One region of the Vreelandella sp. ssv genome, then DNA from elsewhere that is predicted to be linked to it. Evidence: predicted binding sites of a transcription regulator. Region 1 holds the regulator's gene; each other region holds the start of a gene.

Region 1 (4,197 bases):
CGCTTACCCGAGCCTGATGCGCTGGCGTGGCTAGAAGCCGAGCATTTGACCTGGATCAGCCAAGTGTCCCCTAGTCATCGCGTACGCTTTCACCACGAGCGCCAGACCATTCGCCAATTATTTAATGACAGTGTGCTGACGCACCATGTGGGCTTACGTTTTCGAGGACAGCCCGTGCAGCTTTGGACCGCTTACGCCGAAGTAGAGGACGCCTCCGGCCTTTCTCTGCTCGCCTGGTGTGGGGAAATTCGCGACCCTGAAAGTGCCAAAGTCGTGGCGCGGCGTTATTGGCTTACCCCGGCACGGCTGGGAGCAGAGGTGCTCTCGCTACTGATAACGCAACTGCAGAGCGACGGTTTAGCAGCGTTGACGCGCCGCGCGTGGCAGCAGTTAAAAGAGGCCGATAGCGGTGATGTAAACGCCGAAGTACGCCTGTTAATGGCCAGCGGTATGGCATCGGTCGCGGGGCATCTCGATGTCGCTGATGATGAGGGAGCGCAGACACTGCGCGGCGACTTGCTCAACCTGACGGGCACGAGCCGACGCCGTCGCGATACCGGTATGCTTGATGCGCTGGTCTATGCATTTATGGCGCGGGATGCGATTCGCCAAATGAGCAGTATTAGTCGCGAGGGCGTGGCGTGAGCGAACAAGATCAAGCCTCGGGACTGCGCAAGTGGGCCAACCTGCAGCGACAACAGCAGCAGGCTGAGGGAGCTGTTGATGTTGCGGCGGCAGAGCATGTGTCTGAACCTGAACAGATTGCTTCTCTTTTAACGCCGACCGCAGCAATGGCCGAAGAACCAGCAGCGATGGCGCCGCCCCAGCCTAAAATTCCGCTGATTGTGGTCGGATTGCCGGGTAGTGGTGCAGCCCAGGTGAATAAGGTTAAAGCCCGCTTGGGGCAATGGTCTACGCTAGGTCGAAGCTGGGCCGGTGATCCTGATGACTGGGACATACATATCGCCATGGCAGAAACGTCTGACCTGGCTCAGTTGTGTGATCAATACAGCCGTTGGGCACTTTGGATCAGCAGCGATGCCGATGCCTTTGCCGCTATGTACCGGACATTACGTCAGCTAAATGAACGGGGTGGGCCGCGCCGTTTACTGGCGCTTCACGAGCCACATTTGCCGCGCCAGGGGTTGCTTGATAACTTGCGTGGAGCCGCCGAGTACTACTTAAATATGGAACTACTGGTACTTGCACGATGAGTGACCTCCGCCGAGGAGACCAAGCATGCTAAGCTGGTTATCAAGAGGAGTGAAGGTGCAGATTGCGTTACTACTAATCGGACTGCTACTGACAGGGTTAGCGGCGAGTGCTCAGGCGGCAAGCGGTAGTTGGAGTACCCAGATCCCCGGGCTGATGGTGGCGATGAGTGATCGGACAAGTGCTAGTCAAACCGCTGCCCCTCCCGCCGTTGCTACTCTTAGATCAGGACAGCTTGAGCGTATTCAGTGGCAGTTTCAATATCCCCCCGATGCGCTGTTAAACGCCTGGTTATGCCATCCTGAGCAGTGCGTTGCGTTAACGGGTATGCGTGGCTCAACCACCGCACTGGCGGGGCGAGCGGCAGATGCGCCATTGCATTTTCGCTTTGCCTTACGCCCCGGCCAGCGGCCGGTTCGTGTGCAGGGGCTGCAAATGATTGTGAACTATCAGTGAAGGCTGTATAGCCGCGAGGCGAGAGGATGTACACAGCACAAGGCAGAATCAAACAGAGTGAGCTGTTGACGCAATACATGCCACTGGTGCGACGTCAGGCCTTGACGCTTCAGGTCCGTTTGCCAGCCAGCATTGAGCTCGATGACCTTGTTCAAGCCGGGATGGTAGGGCTATTAGAAGCGCTCGGTCGCTTTGATGCTACTCAAGGCGCGACGTTTGCGACCTTTGCCAGCCAGCGTATTCGTGGTGCGATGATGGACGAGTTGCGCACTCGAGACTGGCTGCCCCGCAGCGTTCGCCGCTCAGCACGAGCGGTAGATAGCGCCGTTCGTCAATTAGAACAACAGCTGGGTCGAGCACCGGAAGAGAGCGAAATTGCCCACCATCTTGAGATGCCGTTGAGTGAATATCAGCAGCTTCTCAATGACACTAATAGCGGTCAACTGCTGCCCTTTGAAGAGCTGGTGGCCGATGGCGGTGAGCCGGTGAGTAACGAGCTGAGTCATTCACCGTTTGAACAGTTGCTAGATGGCCAGCAGCGGCAAACCTTGATTGACGCAATAGAAGCGCTGCCCGAGCGTGAAAAGTTGTTAATGGCGCTCTATTACCAGGAAGAGCTCAACCTCAAGGAAGTAGGGGCTGTGTTGGGTGTAACGGAATCACGCGTTTCTCAACTGCATAGCCAAGCCGTGAGTCGTTTACGCGCGCGTTTACACGACTCCGCATAACACCTCTTGTTTACTCACTTGTGACCGGCAAGGAGCCGTGGATGAATCCTTCGACGTTAATAGGCATATTTGCCAGCATACTGCTGCTGGTGAGCGTGCTGTTTTTTACCGCAGAGTCCCCCGAAAGCTTCATCAATTTACCGGGGCTGGCCATTGTGGTGACCGGTACATTGGCGGCGACCTTTATCAGTTATCCGCTAAAAGAAGTGCTCCGTGTCGTACGTTTGGTGGGCTTGGTGTTCCGGCGTGAAAATACCTATATGCGTGACGATATCCGCGAACTGGTGGATATGTCGCGACTCTGGTTTAAAGGGGATGTGCGCGCGGTCGAGCGTGAGCTGGAGCATACGCGCAATCCTTTTTTACGCACCGGCATCCAGTTGGTGATTGCCAACACTAAAGAGGATGAGATTTTTGACATGCTGCGCTGGCGCATTGCCCGCCTAAAAGCACGTGAGCATGCCGAAGCACAAATATTTCGTACCATGGCCACCTATGCCCCCGCGTTTGGCATGATCGGTACCTTGGTGGGACTGGTGAATATGCTGGAGGTGATGGATGCTGGCGATCTGCAGGTGATCGGCCCCCGCATGGCGGTGGCACTGCTGACCACCTTTTATGGCATTTTACTCGCTAACTTAGTGTTTAAGCCGATTGCAGTGAAACTAGAGCGGCGTACCGAAGAGCGGTTGATTACCATGAACATGGTGCTGGAAGGTATTTCACTGATTACCAAACGTCGTTTGCCCTCGTTTATTGAAGAAACCCTTAACTCTTTTGTGGCTAATTACCACGATGAAATTCGTGATAATAGTGTCAAGCCAAGACCTGACTCGTCGGTGAGCTCGGCGGCTAAAGGATAGCCACCATGTTAGACCGTGATACACGCCATGCACTGGAAATGACACCATCGCCAGGCGATGGTGATGAGGGTTGGCTAACCAGCTATCTTGATGTGCTGACGCTGCTCATCACGCTTTTCGTGCTACTGCTTTCGATGACGCCCCCGGGTGGCGGTGAAGCCGCTGATACTGCTTTCATGCGTTCAGCTAGCGCTGTATCATCGTTGCCGCTAGCGTCTCTGGCCACCGGTATTAAGCCCCGCCACGAAGGATTGCAGCCGCAGTTTGCTGGGCTCAATATTCCTGGTGTAAGCGTATCGCAAGGCCGCGAAGGCGTTACGCTGAGAATTGATACCAGCTTGTTATTTCCCAGCGGCCAAGCAGTGTTGACCACTCAGGGGCGTAGCGTTATCGAACGTCTTATGGATGTGCTCAACGGTTTTGACGGGCAAATTTCGGTAGAAGGCCATACCGATAGCGTACCCATTTCGACAGCCCGCTTCCCCTCTAACTGGGAGCTTTCATCAGCGCGGGCGATCGCCGTTGTACGGCATTTAGAGCGCCAAGGGTTCAATATTTCTCGTATGCGGGCTGTCGGCTATGCTGATACCCAACCCATGGAACCGAACGCAACCGCAGATGGCCGAGCGGCCAACCGGCGCGTAGAGCTGTTGCTCAGGCAGCAGGTCGAAGGGTGAATAGATTCTTGAGGCCACGCCTGTGTCCATGTACCGCCCGCTATTGCAGTCGTTTGGTGCTTTGTTGGTATTAGATGTTGATTGCCGACGTATTCAAGCTACCAGCACAAACTTCACCCGCTTGACCGGTATAGAATGCCCTGAAAACGGGAAGTTAAGTCTTGCCTGCGTGTTGGGAAAACGTCTTAGCCAGCGAGTGCGTCGTGAGCTTCAGGGGCAGCAGCGCCTGCCCGGGCCGTTGGCGTTTATTCGACCTAAACA
Region 2 (4,197 bases), 840 kb from region 1:
TCAAAGATACCATTACTAGTTTAACAGCCTACGATCCAGAGACGGGGCAAGCGGGTGGGTTGAACGCCGATGCGACGACTCGCGCTGTTGAAAGGGAACTGCGTCAAACAATCAGCAGTGTTGTCGGTGGGGATGGCTTTAATGTTTTATCTGATATAGGTATCTCTCTCCAAGTGGATGGCAAGCTAGTTATTGATGAAGATAAATTAGATAGTATTGTTACAAATCAGCCAGATAAAATCGCGAGTTTTTTCGCAGGGAATAGCGAAGAGGGCGGCATGGCAGGTCAAATTACCGCGTCACTTGAGAGCCTTGTCGGGTCAGACGGTCGTCTTGAAAACGCTATCAGTGCATCTGAAAGGCGCGTTGATTCGTTAGAAGACCGTTTCACTACCACTGAAAGCCGTATTGAACAAACCGTAGAGCGTTATCGAACCCAGTTCCAAGCAATGGACGGTATGGTGGCACAAATGAATCAAACCAGCGCCTACTTAACCCAGCAGTTTGCAGCACTGGGACAGCAAAACCAAAGTTAAATAGATAAAAAGCTAAATTAGCTTCATGTGAAATGCCTGGCACAATGTGCTGGGCATTTTTTTGGAATAGCCTAAAAAGTCATAGCCGCTAAAGTTTTCCCCTCCACAGCCGATAATTCCCATAGATACCTTTATCTACTACTTATAAGGAACTGAGTCATGGCTTCGATAACTGCACTTGGTGTGGGTTCTGGTCTGGATCTCTCTGGCTTGGTGGATCAGCTTAAAGCGGCCGAACGCCAAAAGCTTGTACCTATTCTAGAGCAGCAAAGTGCTCAGAAAACCAAAATATCTGCTTATGGGCGCCTAGAATCAGCGATGGATAGGGTGCAAGCCTCTATTGCTGCGCTGAATGAGGCCTCTACGTTTAAGCAGCAAAAAAGCACCGTGACGGGCGATGGCGTATTGGCGACCGCAGGCGAAACCGCGAATGCCGGGCGCTATGAAGTGACCGTTACCCAATTGGCACGCGCAGGCAGCGCTGCTTCTAATAGCGTGGCGCTAGACCAAGAACTAACAGCAGCCGATGCAACGCTGACGCTTAACTTCGGTGCTGGCGCTACGCAAACAAGCTACGACGTTGCTATTTCAGCAGGTAGCACACTGGCTGATGTTCGTGACCAAATCAACGCGGATAAAGAGGCTGGTGTCACTGCTTCTATCGTAAATGATGGCACCGGGTACCGCTTAGCGCTGAGCTCAAAAGAGACGGGCCAAGATGCTTCACTGGAGAGTTTCTCAGGCTTGGCATCGCTGACCATGGATGCAGCCACCCAACGTTCAGGTCAAGACGCCGAGCTGAATGTCAATGGCATTGCTATCACCAGTAAAACCAACCGCGTTGAAGAGGCCATCCAAGGCGTAACGCTTGACCTCACGGCGGTGTCTGGTGATCCCGTTACGCTGTTGATTGAGCGTGATGAAGGGGCGCTGAGAGAGGCGATTGATAATTTTGTAAGCAACTACAACGAAATGAAATCCACCGTTGATCGAATGACGGCATACAACGGTGAAGGCGAAACATCAGGCGAATTAGTGGGCGACCGAACTGTTCGTACGATTGAAGACCGCCTGCGCCGGGATATAACAGACACCCTCGGCACCGGCGATCTTTCACGTCTTTCACAACTGGGCATCGCCATTGATGAAAAGGGGCGATTAAAGGTCGATGAGGATAAGTTGGACGATGCAGTCGCCAACAACCCCGAGGGGCTATCTGCCTTCTTTGCGGGCGAAACCGAAGAAGGTGGCTTTGCAGGGCGCTTAAACGCCACGCTTGAAGCCATCACTGCAGAAGATGGCATTATTCAAAGCTCGGTGAATAGTGCGGAGCAGCGAGTTGACAGCCTGGATGTGCGTAAGCTGCGTATGGAAGCAAGTATTGAGCGAAGCACTGAGCGTTACCGCAAGCAGTTTGGGCAACTGGATGGCTTGATCGCGCAAATGAACTCTATGAGTAGCTACCTCTCCCAGCAGTTCAGCGTGCTGAGTAATATGCAGAATAATAATTAAAATGCTTTACAGTAATTTACATAAAAAAGAGTAATTTTTTCTAAAGAAATCGGTGGGCCTGCCGTTAATTATAATAACGGCGACGCAAGCGCCGCTAAGCAGGCCACATGGCCAGTTAAATTTCGAGGAGCACTCACATGTCTGTAATCAACACTAACATTACTGCCCTGATTGGCCAGAACAACCTGTCCAACTCACAGGCCATGCTAGCTAAAGCGCAAGAGCGTCTATCATCTGGCCTGCGCATTAACAGCGCGTCAGACGATGCTGCTGGCCAAGCCATTGCCAACAAAATGACTGCCCAGATCAAAGGCATGGATCAAGCTAGTCGTAACGCTAGCGACGGTATCTCTTTGGTTCAGACCATGGAAGGTGGCCTTGACCAAATCAACGACAACCTACAGCGTATTCGTGAGCTAGCGGTACAAGGTGCCAACGACACCAATGCTGCAGAAGATCGTGATGCCATCGTAACCGAGATTAACGAGCGGTTAGCTGAAATTGATCGTGTGGCTGAAAGTAACAACTTCAACGGCACAAGCCTGCTAAATGCTAGCGGTAGTCTGAGTATTCAGGTGGGCTCCAATACTACTGACCAAGATGTTATTGCTGTAAAAACCGTTGATGCGACTGGCGCAGGTCTGGCACTAGACGGAGCTAGCGGTGGTGTAGTTACTGCTGGTGCTGACAGTTTAGTGTTTGCTGCTGTGAGTGGTAGCGAACATACTAGCTTCCAAAGCCTAGTTGATGCGGTTGATACTGCAACTGAAACGCTAGATACCAATCGCGCAACTCTAGGTGCTACGCTTAACCGCTTTGATTCGGTAATCGATAATCTGGCGACCACGTCTACGAACCTTTCTGAAGCCCGTTCGCGTATCGAAGATGCCGACTACGCGGTGGAAGTGTCTAACATGACGCGCGCTAACATTCTCCAGCAGGCTGGCACTTCCATGCTGGCACAGGCTAACCAGACGCCGCAGTCTGTACTGTCTCTGTTGGGCTAATACCTTAGTTGGTAATATGTTGAAAGAAAGTAATAACGGGGCCAATAGGCCCCGTTTTTTTGCTTGCTTCAACACCTGAGCGGTACTGATTGCTAGAACATCTACTTAAATACATGCGCATTCGCGCCTTTGCCCACAGCTCTGCCAAGGTAAGCTAGGTACATTGCCACTTCTCTGTGTGAGCCGCTTCATGGTTAAGAACTCTTCTTCATCTGCTACTCAAAAACGCAAACCCCGAATATTATGGGCTAACCCATTCTGCTTGCTAGATTCCTCTAGCGGGGCCAGCATGACTGTGCGGCAAATGTTATTGCAGTTGGTAGCTCATGGCTATGATGTCAAAGTGCTTGGTGCGACCGTATTCGATAACCCAAAGGGAATGAGAGAACTAAAAGAGCAATTTCAAGACCTTAGTGCCCACCTGCACCAATTGATCGAAGCCCAGGACGGCCCACTAACCCACCAATTGGTGGTCAGTTATAGCCACAACCGTAACCACTTTACGACTCATGAAGAAGGGCTTTGGTACAATCAGTACCTCTATATGCTGGATTCATTTAAGCCTGATATTGTGTGGTTTTACGGCGGCCAAACCCTAGATATGTTAATTGCCGACGAGGCACGTGATCGAGGTCTTCAGGTCGCCTTCTACTTGGCTAATGGCAGCTACAAAGCACCACGCTGGTGCCGTGATGTGAATCTGATTCTAACTGACAGCCAGGCAACGGCGGATATGTACCGTAAAACGGTAGGATATGCGGCTAAGCCAGTGGGCAAGTTCATTGCTTCAGAAAGCTTTGTCGCGGAGGAGCATGAACGTCAACGCCTATTATTTGTTAACCCTAGTTGGCAAAAAGGCGCGAGCATATTTGTGCAGCTAGCCGAAAAGCTGGAGCGAGAAAGGCCTGATATTGAGTTAGAAGTAGTTGAGGCGCGGGCCGACTGGTCGGCTGTACTGCGGGAAACCACCCAGAAAATGGGTAAACTGCGTAATTCATTGAGCAATGTGACCGTTACTGCAAACACAAGTGATATGCGCGTCCCTTATGGCCGAGCCCGTGTGATAGTGGCACCTAGCCTCTGGTGGGAAAGTTCGGGACGTGTATTGGCAGAGGCCATGCTTAACGGCATCCCAGCACTAA
Region 3 (4,197 bases), 2.0 Mb from region 1:
TATGGCGAAGCTGCAGGTTGAACTGGGCCAGACCGATGCGGCTATCAATAACCTAAAAAATGCTCAAATGACCGCGAACAAAATAGAAGATGGCGAGCTTAAAGATGAAATTGATGAGCTGCTTGGAAAACTGACGGCGGGTTAAATTATTAAGCTGCTGTTTTGAATGTTATTCACGTTAGACATAAATGCACATGAAGCTTGATTGTGCTGGGTTTGCCTAAGACTAGGGACACTATCTTGACCAATAATGATATTTTTCGCCGTATACGCTACACCTTCGATTTAAAAGACAGCACCATCGTGGATATCTTCGCCTTGGCAGAGGTCAGCGTGGCTCAAGAGCAGGTCACTGCCTGGCTGAAAAAGGATGAAGACGACGCCTTTGTGACGATGAAGAACAGAGAGCTGGCGGCATTTCTGAACGGTTTTATTAGCTTTAAGCGTGGGAAGCGCGAAGGCCCCCAGCCTGCGCCAGAATCGCAGTTGAACAACAATATGGTGTTCCAGAAGCTGCGCATTGCGCTGAATTTAAAGGCTGAAGATATTCTGGCTATTTTTGAGCTGGCTGGTTTTCGCTTAAGCAATCATGAATTAAGCGCGTTTTTCCGCAAGCCAAGCCACAAGAATTATCGCGAGTGCAAAGATCAGGTACTGCGAAATTTCTTACTCGGCATCCAGCTTCAGTTACGCCCCAATCAACAACATCCCAGTGCGGAAGCATAACTGCCTAGCACAGCGTTAATAATCTGTATCGCCTCAGAGGCAAGGGGGATTAGCAATGGTCATCTCTTGCCTTATCAATCATGCTGCAACCGTGGCCAGCTATTACTTTTTTACGCACACAAAAATTGCATTGCCTGAGAGGCTGCTCCAGGGAGTGATTGTTTCATAATCGTGCTCAAACACATGCACTTCAAAGTACGGCGCTAGGAGGTCGATTAACTCCGCAAAGCTAACCGCCACCATGGGGTGCTCGTCGTTCCAGACCTGTGTCTCTTCTGCGTTGGTCTTCTCAATACTGAGCCTAAGCGACTGCTTTTCACCCTCCCCTCTGTAGTGCCAGCCCGAACGGAACGTGAACATATCCTCTGCTTGTGTGGCGCTGTGCTTAACAGATAAGCCGTTATCGATTTTGTCTTTATCGACCGCGTTAAAACAGAAAATACCGCCAGACTTGAGCGCGCGGTGCACGCTGGACATGCACGCTTCTAGCTTCTCAATCCCGTCGTTGTAGTGAATCGAGTATAAAAAACACGTAATTAAGTCTTGGGGGGCGTTAACTTCAAAATCACTCATGTCTTGCCGCGTAAATTGAGCTTCCGGGCAACGCATAGCGGCGATATCCAGCATGGGTTGATTGATATCAAGCCCACTGCTTAGGTAGCCAAAATCAATGAAATGACGCACGTGGGGGCCGGTACCACAGGCTAAATCGAGGTGGGTCGTTCCGTCGTTACCGAAGATCTGATGCAGTCTACGAATGGCATCGCTTTGCGCTTGGTAGTCAATATCCACGCACATCAAATCGTAGTAGCCAGAAAGGTCGGTATAGAGCGCGTTGACGGACATAGTAGCCTAATGGTGAGCACGGAAATAAGGGGGTGGCGCATAGTAAACGAGCGGATAGGGTTTGAGAAGCAGGTATAGCTTGGAGCTCTATTGTTACGCAATTACATCCCGCGGCCCTAAAGAAACCCTGACAATTACCGATAGATATCTAAGACCATCACGTTTTCTCTGGTCGTTGCTAAATACCACGAGAGCCCTCTATGCCCAGTATATTTACATTTATCTTCGCCTCCGTACTCCTCACTCTATCTACTCACGCTCATGCAAACACTAATGAGGCAGAAGCGGCGGCATTGGCGTGGCTAGAGGCTATTGATGTTGGAGAATATGAGCAAGCATGGGAATCTTCATCCAGGCTGTTACAAATACCATTGTCTCCTAATATGCTGGCCCGAACCATTGATGCTGCGCGCCGTGATTTCGGTGGTGTTCAATCCAGACGTCGAATAGGGGTCATCCGTGAAACCTCAATGCCAGGGGCTCCAGCGGGTGACTATACGGTTTTCACGTTCCAAACGCGTTTTGAAAATAAGCCGCAAATTATTGAAACTATTACCCCTCACTTGGAAGAAGGAATGTGGAAAGTAAGCGGCTACTATGTGAATTAGTCTTCGACTACAAAACCCGTTACAACCCATGCAGCTTTAAATTACTTTCACGCCGGTTGTGCGTGTTGCGCGCATAAATTCCCTATCGACACTATTCATGGCGAAGCTCAACGCGAGTGCTAAGTTATGTATATAACCCTCGGCTTTGAAAGCGGCCAATAGATTAATGCCAGGAATATAGCTTCAAGGTGCCGAGTGTGGGGAGTGATGATGGCTGCCCTTTCTCTCAAATCGCGCTGGTTCTGGCTATTGTTGGCCAGCTTGCTAGTGGCTGCGCTGTCGTTCACTTGGCAGGCTGTTGCGCAAACTAATCCTTCCAATGCTTTAGTTCTTAGCATTGACGGTGCTATTGGTCCGGCTACCAAGGACTATTTAGAGCGCGGTCTACGCAAGGCTCGCGAGCAGGGTAGTGAGGTAGTGATTGTTCAACTCGATACCCCAGGTGGGCTGGTAGACACCACCCGGGACATGATTCGAGTAATGCTCAATTCAGATATCCCTGTCGCAATGTATGTGTTTCCCAGCGGTGCCAGAGCGGCTAGCGCGGGTACCTATTTGCTCTATGGTAGCCATGTGGCCGCGATGGCCCCATCGACTCATTTAGGCTCTGCAACGCCGGTACAAATGGGCGGTGGCGGGTTGTCTGGCGGCGGTGCTGAAGAGGATGAAGACGCAGCAGACCAGCCGGGGCGTGAAAGCAGCGCTATGGAGCGTAAAGTGATGGAAGATGCGGTGAGCTTTATCCGCAGCCTAGCGGAACGCCATGGACGCAATGCCGACTGGGCTGAAGATGCCGTGCGCAATGCGGTTAATCTCACTGCCAGCGAGGCGCTGGAGCAGAATGTCATCGATGTGGTAGCACGTGATGTCGACGACCTGCTAGCACAGATCAATGGCATGACAGTCATCATGGAGCGCGGTGACTACACCCTTTCTACCGATAATCTCACCATTGAACGTTTTGATCCGGATTGGCGCACGCAAATCCTGTCACTGATAACCAACCCCAATATTGCGTACTTTTTAATGATTCTTGGTTTTTACGGGCTGATATATGAGCTTGCCAGCCCGGGAAGTCTATTTCCGGGCACCATCGGGATCATTTGCTTGCTGTTGGCTCTGTTTGCGTTTCAAGTGCTGCCGATTAACTACGCTGGATTAGCACTAATCGTAGTGGGATTGGCACTGATGGTGGGGGAGGCGCTCATGCCAAGCTTTGGCGTGCTGGGGGCCGGAGGCATTGTCGCCTTTGTGCTCGGGTCGGTCATGTTGATGGATGCCGAGTATCTCTCCATTTCATTGCCGCTTATCGTGGGGGTGGCACTGGTCTCAGGAGGCCTGATGCTCTGGACACTGGTACGCTTTGCAAAGCTTCGTCACCACCCGGTACATACTGGCGCGGAGCAGTTGATCGGCGCAATCGCCATTGCTCTGGAGGATTTTGAAACCAATGGCCATGTGCGCTTACACGGCGAGCGTTGGAATGCGGTAAGCGATGTTCCCGTTAAGCAGGGCGAACAGCTGACAGTGGTTCGCCTTGAAGGGTTGACGTTATACGTTTCGCCCAACTAGGGCCCGCAGCTGTCGGGGAGTTCTACGTGATAGTCCATCTGCTAGTGGAGGTGCCCCATGATTATTTCGTATTTGGTTCCTGTCGTACTGGTGTTGATGCTGATTGCTGCCTCGATCCGAATTCTGCCAGAATACAAGCGCGGCGTGGTGTTCTTTCTCGGTCGGTTTCAGAAGGTCAAAGGTCCTGGGCTAGTGATTGTAATTCCCGCCATTCAGAAAATGGAGGTGGTGGACCTGCGCGTCATTACCATGGATGTGCCGGAACAGGACGTGATCTCTCAGGATAACGTCACCGTTAAGGTTAATGCGGTGCTTTATTTCCGCGTCGTCGATCCAGAAAAGGCGATCATTCAAGTCGAGAATTTTACCCAGGCGACCAGTCAACTGGCGCAGACCACGCTACGTTCGGTGTTGGGTAAGCATGATCTGGATGAGATGCTTTCCG

Evidence for each region. Region 1 encodes FliA, which starts transcription of late flagellar genes. Its sites were predicted from a motif close to CTAAAGTTNNNNNNNNNNCNGCCGATA; they were not measured.
Region 2: a site for FliA is predicted at 2,089-2,115, ahead of AC5TBW_RS16190 (flagellin N-terminal helical domain-containing protein). Genes of this name have one in related genera too.
Region 3: a site for FliA is predicted at 1,689-1,715, ahead of AC5TBW_RS11065 (DUF4019 domain-containing protein). Genes of this name have one in related genera too.

The regions. Positions count from the first base shown of each region.
Region 1 is NZ_CM182545.1:111,356-115,552, forward strand. It holds gene flhF (flagellar biosynthesis GTPase FlhF) at 1-645, shown strand, start outside; gene AC5TBW_RS00515 (hypothetical protein) at 642-1,214, shown strand; gene AC5TBW_RS00520 (flagellar protein FlhE) at 1,240-1,668, shown strand; gene AC5TBW_RS00525 (RNA polymerase sigma factor FliA) at 1,695-2,396, shown strand; gene AC5TBW_RS00530 (motility protein A) at 2,438-3,259, shown strand; gene AC5TBW_RS00535 (OmpA/MotB family protein) at 3,265-3,936, shown strand; gene AC5TBW_RS00540 (sensor domain-containing diguanylate cyclase) at 3,965-4,197, shown strand, end outside.
Region 2 is NZ_CM182545.1:3,552,612-3,556,808, reverse strand. It holds gene fliD (flagellar filament capping protein FliD) at 1-536, shown strand, start outside; gene fliD (flagellar filament capping protein FliD) at 696-2,048, shown strand; gene AC5TBW_RS16190 (flagellin N-terminal helical domain-containing protein) at 2,186-3,055, shown strand; gene AC5TBW_RS16185 (glycosyltransferase) at 3,345-4,197, shown strand, end outside.
Region 3 is NZ_CM182545.1:2,407,840-2,412,036, reverse strand. It holds gene AC5TBW_RS11080 (tetratricopeptide repeat protein) at 1-145, shown strand, start outside; gene AC5TBW_RS11075 (YehS family protein) at 241-726, shown strand; gene AC5TBW_RS11070 (class I SAM-dependent DNA methyltransferase) at 829-1,572, opposite strand; gene AC5TBW_RS11065 (DUF4019 domain-containing protein) at 1,773-2,180, shown strand; gene AC5TBW_RS11060 (NfeD family protein) at 2,391-3,752, shown strand; gene AC5TBW_RS11055 (slipin family protein) at 3,810-4,197, shown strand, end outside.